Tistrella bauzanensis: one gene and its partner. The protein of the gene in region 1 interacts with the protein of each later gene in a pairwise test. Links are inferred from orthologs where the notes say so. Each region holds a gene or a part of one and is shown in the gene's direction. Other genes may lie near its edges. The genes, in order: rimP and rpsL.

What was found.
Region 2: the proteins of rimP (region 1) and rpsL interact in binary tests that used the Escherichia coli proteins (3 or more experiments, as listed by UniProt). The link is inferred for Tistrella bauzanensis from one-to-one orthologs.

Annotation. Positions count from the first base shown.
Region 1 is NZ_BMDZ01000012.1:52,544-55,694, forward strand. What follows is about bases 319-3,151. They hold rimP (ribosome maturation factor RimP), read left to right. Parts: upstream 319-1,404; coding sequence 1,405-1,899; downstream 1,900-3,151. Other genes in these bases: trmB (tRNA (guanosine(46)-N7)-methyltransferase TrmB), read left to right, coding at 319-953; nusA (transcription termination factor NusA), read left to right, coding at 1,909-3,151. Outside these bases: metK (methionine adenosyltransferase), read left to right, coding at 1-68; more of trmB, read left to right, coding at 174-318.
Region 2 is NZ_BMDZ01000024.1:29,014-32,199, forward strand. The notes cover bases 1-2,868. They hold rpsL (30S ribosomal protein S12), read left to right. Parts: upstream 1-1,182; coding sequence 1,183-1,554; downstream 1,555-2,868. Other genes in these bases: rpoC (DNA-directed RNA polymerase subunit beta'), read left to right, coding at 1-620; rpsG (30S ribosomal protein S7), read left to right, coding at 1,579-2,049; fusA (elongation factor G), read left to right, coding at 2,093-2,868. Also shown: more of fusA, read left to right, coding at 2,869-3,186. UniProt on the Escherichia coli protein: With S4 and S5 plays an important role in translational accuracy. Interacts with and stabilizes bases of the 16S rRNA that are involved in tRNA selection in the A site and with the mRNA backbone.

The DNA of each region.
Region 1 (3,151 bases):
AGGCCGATGGCGGCTTCTCGTGGGAGAAGACCGATCTGGTGGAGGCGATCAAGCAGCTTGTGCTCTGATCCTGATCCATGCGATCAGCAAGGGGCGGCATCCGGAGATCCGGGTGCCGCCCGCTTTTTTGTCGACAGCCCACCCCTCTGACCAGCCCGGACACCGGACAGCCGATGACCGTTTCAAGCCATAAGCCCGCCGCCCCGCCCGCCGCCACGACCGTCTCTGATGCCGATGACGCCGACAGCCATGGCGACAGTGTTGGTCGGCGCCACTTCGGCCGCCGCATCGGCCGGCCGCTGAAAGCCAATCGCAGCCGGGTGCTGGAGCAGACGCTGCCGGCGCTGGCGATTGCGCTGCCGCCGCGCGGCGAGGGCGGGTCGCTGTCGCCGATCGACCCCTATGCGCTGTTCGATCATCCGCCGGCGGCGCTGGCGCTGGAAATCGGCTTCGGCGGCGGTGAGCATCTGATCGCCAGGGCCGAGGCCGAGCCCGACACCGGCTTCATCGGCTGCGAGCCCTATATCGGCGGCATGTCGGCGCTTCTGGTTGAACTGGAGGTCCGCGGCCTGCGCAATGTACGGGTGCTGGGCGATGATGCCGCCCGCCTGCTGGACGTGCTGCCCGATGCCTGTCTCGACCGGGTCTATCTGCTGTTCTCGGACCCCTGGCCCAAGCGCCGCCACGCCAAGCGCCGTTTCATCCAGCCCGAGACGGTGGCGGCGCTGGCCCGGGTGCTGAAGCCGGGCGGCGAGCTGACGGCCGCCACCGATCATACCGATCTGTGTGCCTGGACACTGGCCCATGTTCGCGCCCATCCGGCCTTCACATGGACGGCACGCCGGCCAGGCGACTGGCAGCGGCGGCCCGACGGCCAGATCGAGACCCGCTATGAGGCCAAGGCCCGCGCCGCGGGACGGGTGCCGGTGTTCATGCGGTTTCTGAAGACCTGAGCATTTTTCTGGGGGGCTGCGTGCTTTTTCCGAAGATCCGGCGTGTTTCCAGCGCGGAATCGCTCTGGGCGGCCTTGTCTGGCCGCAGTGACACCCCCACGTTCGCTGAGGCGCCGATTGCAGGCAGGCGAGGTTGCGGCGGATGGACGGCGGGGCGCGGGCGCCCCCGGGGACAAACTCCTTGCGGTTCCGTTACATATGCGTATATTGACCGTCGTCCGCGTTTGCGGACCGCCGGCGATCCCGCCAGCGCCCAAGCCGACGAGCCTTCCGCCCCGGTGAGGGACCGGAGGGGTATCCGGCGTGGGCACGCCGGAGGTCGCGGTCACATGCAGCTTCCGCCGGGTGGGCCTTGGGCCCGCCTTTTTTTGTTTGTGCCGCGTCGGACCATCACCTGTGTCGGGCCAGTCGCCCGCGCCGGTCTGGCCTCGCCCCGCCACTGGAGGAGCGCATGGACGTCGTTCGTCGTATCACCGAGCTGATCGAGCCGGCCATCGGCGATCTCGGTTACGAGGTCGTGCGCATCGTGTTCCGATCGGGCACCAACGCCACCTTGCAGATCATGGCCGAGCGCACCGACGGTCAGTTGATGACGGTCGATGACTGCGCCGAGATCAGCAATGTCGTGTCGGCGCTGCTCGACGTCGAGGATCCGATCACCGAGGCCTATGCACTTGAGGTCAGCTCCCCCGGCATCGACCGGCCGCTGACCCGGTTCAAGGATTTCGAGCGGTTCGCCGGCTTTGAGGCCAAGATGGAACTGCGGCGCCCGCATGAGGGCCGCAAGCGGTTCCGCGGTCGGCTTGCCGGCGTGCGTGATGGCGGGCTGGTCGCGATCCGTCTGGATGACGGCGCTGAAGCGGCCCTGCCTTTCGACGAGATTTCGTCGGCGAAGCTGATCCTCACCGATGAGCTGATCGCCGCCGTCCAGGATAACCGGAGCTGAGTGCGCCCCATGGACATCAACTTCAACACCGGCCCGGTCCGGCACGAGCTGCTACAGGTCGCTGACGCGGTTGCCCGCGAGAAGTCGATCGACCGCGACAGCGTGCTCGAAGCCATGGAACAGGCGATCCAGACCGCGGGTCGGCGCAAATACGGCCAGGATCACGATATCCGGGCCACCATCGACCGCAAGACCGGCGAGATCCGTCTGTACCGCTATACCCAGGTGGTCGACGAGGTCGAGGACGAAGCGACCCAGACCACGGTTGCCGATGCCCGCCACCGCAAGCCCGACGCCGCCCCCGGCGATTTCCTGGTCGACCCGCTGCCGCCGATCGATTTCGGCCGCATCGCCGCCCAGACCGCCAAGCAGGTGATCGTGCAGAAGGTGCGCGAGGCCGAGCGCCTGCGCCAGTTCGACGAGTTCAAGGAACGGGTCGGCGAGATCATCAACGGCATCGTCAAGCGCGCCGAATATGGCAGCGTCGTGGTCGATCTGGGCCGCGCCGAAGCCGTGATGCGCCGCGATGAACTGCTGCCGCGGGAAAGCTTCCGGGTCGGCGACCGGGTCCGCGCCTATATCTATTCGGTGCGCGAGGAACCCAGGGGGCCGCAGATCTTCCTGTCGCGCACCCATCCGATGTTCATGGCGAAGCTGTTCGCGCAGGAAGTGCCCGAAATCTATGACGGCATCATCGAGATCAAGGGCTGCGCCCGCGATCCGGGATCGCGCGCCAAGATCGCGGTGACCAGCAACGACAGCAGTATCGACCCGGTCGGTGCCTGCGTCGGCATGCGCGGCTCGCGGGTGCAGGCGGTGGTTGCCGAACTGCAGGGCGAAAAGATCGACATCATTCCGTGGTCGCCCGATACCGCGACCTTCCTGGTCAATGCGCTGGCCCCGGCGGAAGTCGCCAAGGTGGTGCTGGACGAGGATACCCAGCGGATCGAAGTGGTGGTGCCGGATGAACAGCTGTCGCTGGCCATCGGCCGGCGTGGCCAGAACGTCCGCCTGGCATCGCAGCTGACCGGCTGGGACATCGATATCGTCACCGAGACCGAGGAGTCGGAGCGGCGCCAGGAACAGTTCCGCGAACGCTCGCGGCTGTTCATCGAGGCACTGAACGTCGACGAGGTGATCGCTCAGCTTCTGGTGACCGAGGGCTTCGAATCGATTGAGGAAATCGCCTTCGTGGCCGAGGATGAACTGTCGGGCATCGAGGGTTTCGATCCCGACGTCGCGGCCGAGCTTC
Region 2 (3,186 bases), on another replicon or contig:
TGGACGGCAACCCGGTGCCCCACGACATCCTGCGCGTGCTGGGTGTCGAGGAGCTGGCCTCCTATCTGATCAACGAGATCCAGGAGGTCTACCGGCTGCAGGGCGTGAAGATCAACGACAAGCACATCGAGGTGATCGTCCGCCAGATGCTGCAGAAGGTCGAGATCCTGGATCCGGGCGATACCACCTTCCTGCTCGGCGAGCAGGTCGACCGGTTCGAGTTCGACCAGATCAACAACCGCGTCCGCAACCGCAATGCCGAGCGGCTGCTGGGCGAGGGCGGCGAGCGTCTGCCCGACATGCGCGAAGCGCGTGCCGAGCCGGTGCTGCAGGGCATCACCAAGGCCTCGCTGCTGACCCGGTCGTTCATCTCCGCGGCCTCGTTCCAGGAAACCACCCGCGTGCTCACCGAGGCGGCCACGGCCGGCAAGATGGACACGCTGGACGGTCTGAAAGAGAACGTCATCGTCGGCCGCCTGATCCCGGCCGGCACCGGTGCTGCGGTCAATCGGCTGAAGTCGATCGCCGCCAACCGCGACAAGGCGCTGCTGGACAAGCACGGCCCGGAAGACGCCCCGCAGGCGCTGACTGCGGCCGACGTCTCCGGTGCTGCCGAGTGACGCACTGACAGTGACGCACTGACCCGGCCGGAAGGCCCATGACGCCCCGCAAGGGTGCCATGACCTGATCGAGGCGACCCCGCCTGCCCCCGACCCGTTCGGGCGGCCGGCGGGGTCGCTTCATGTGCGGGGCAGGCGCGGGGGCGGCGAAGACCGGGGCGGCGAGGACAGCCTGCATTGCGGATGACGCAGGGGGCGCATGCATCCGGAGGGTTGATGAGGGGGCCGGCGGGATTTATCCGGCGCCATTCCCGCACGATCCCTGAGGATTCCGCCAAGACCCGGAAACCCTTGCAGGTCAAGCCTTTTGGGGTTGACCAATGGAGGGGGCGCAACTAGTATGCGCGCTCACTTCGGGAGCTGGCGTGTGGGCTCCGAAGACGCTGCGTCTCTGACGCGGCACATCATACAGCACCGTCCATGCCGTAGGGGCCGGCGAAGACAGCCCCCGGAAGGCAAAGCCTTTTCCGAGCCGGCATTTGTGCCGTTGGCGGAAAAGAGGCTCTGCCCTCCGATCGTTTTTGTGTGGCCGCAAGGCCAAAAGTTTAGCGGGACCGATTGGATGCCCACAATCAATCAGCTGATCCGCAAGCCGCGCCTGGCGCCGGTGGATCGGAACAAGGTGCCTGCCCTTGAGGCATGCCCCCAGAAGCGTGGTGTCTGCACCCGCGTGTACACCACCACCCCGAAGAAGCCGAACTCGGCGCTTCGTAAGGTGGCGCGCGTGCGCCTGACCAACAGCTTCGAGGTCACGAGCTACATTCCGGGTGAAGGCCACAACCTTCAGGAACACTCGGTCGTGCTGATCCGCGGCGGTCGCGTCAAGGACCTTCCCGGCGTGCGCTACCACATCCTTCGCGGCACGCTGGATACCCAGGGCGTCAAGAATCGTCGTCAGCGTCGTTCGAAGTACGGCGCGAAGCGGCCGAAGTAATCCGGCCCAGGAGAGGTTGATCCCATGTCCCGTCGTCATGCCGCCGAAAAGCGTCAGATTCTTCCGGATCCGAAGTTCGGTGACGCCGTCGTCAGCAAGTTCATGAACGTGCTGATGTACGACGGCAAGAAGTCGGTCGCGGAAGCGATCGTCTACGGTGCCTTCGATCTGATCGAGCAGAAGACCCGCCAGGAAGGCGTGCGCGTTTTCCACGAGGCGCTCGACAATGTGCGCCCCTCGGTCGAGGTGAAGAGCCGCCGTGTCGGTGGCGCCACCTATCAGGTGCCGGTCGAGGTTCGCCCCGATCGCGCCCAGGCCCTGTCCATCCGCTGGCTGATCGCCGCCGCCCGCAATCGTTCCGAGAACACTGCGGTCGAGCGTCTCGCCGGTGAACTGCTCGATGCCGCGCAGAGCCGTGGCACCGCAATCAAGAAGCGTGAAGATACCCACCGCATGGCGGACGCCAACAAGGCGTTCTCGCATTATCGCTGGTAACGGGTCGGCCGTCTCTTAAACCCCCAGTTTCCTGGACGCGAACATGGCACGCACGACGCCCATCGAGGCCTACCGCAACATCGGCATCATGGCGCACATCGATGCCGGCAAGACGACGACGACCGAGCGCATCCTCTATTACACCGGCCGGTCCCACAAGATCGGTGAGGTGCACGAGGGTGCGGCCACGATGGACTGGATGGAACAGGAGCAGGAGCGCGGCATCACCATCACGTCGGCCGCGACGACCTGCTACTGGAACGACCATCGGATCAACATCATCGACACCCCGGGCCACGTTGACTTCACCATCGAGGTGGAGCGTTCGCTCCGCGTTCTCGACGGCGCGGTCGCCGTGTTCGACAGTGTCGCGGGCGTTGAGCCGCAGTCGGAAACGGTGTGGCGCCAGGCGGACAAGTATCGGGTTCCGCGCATCTGCTTCGTCAATAAGATGGATCGGATGGGTGCCAACTTCTACCGCTGCGTCGACATGATGGTCGACCGGCTTGGCGCCGTGCCTCTGGTCCTCAGCCTGCCGATCGGTTCCGAGGCGGAATATGCCGGCATCGTCGATCTGATCAAGATGAAGGCGATCGTCTGGAAGGACGAGAACCTCGGCGCCGAATTCGAAGAGCGCGACATCCCGGCCGACATGGCCGACCGCGCGGAAGAGTACCGGCAGAAGCTGGTCGAAACCGCGGTCGAAGCCGATGACGACGTGATGGAAGCCTATCTTGACGGCAACGAGCCCGACATCGCCACGCTGAAGCGCTGCGTCCGCAAGGGCACACTGGCGCGTCAGTTCGTGCCGGTGATCAACGGGTCGGCCTTCAAGAACAAGGGCGTCCAGCCGCTGCTCGACTCGGTCATCGACTATCTGCCGTCGCCGACCGACGTGCCGCCGGTGACCGGTACCGCCGTGGACGACCCTGAGGTCGTCATGACCCGTGAGAGCCGCGACGATGTGCCGTTCTCGGCGCTGGCCTTCAAGATCATGTCGGACCCCTTCGTTGGCTCGCTGACCTATATCCGGATCTATTCGGGTGTGGTCGAGAGCGGTTCCTATGTGCTCAACACCGTCAAGGGTGACCGCGAGCGCGTCGGCCGCATGCTGCTGATGCATGCCAACAGCCGTGA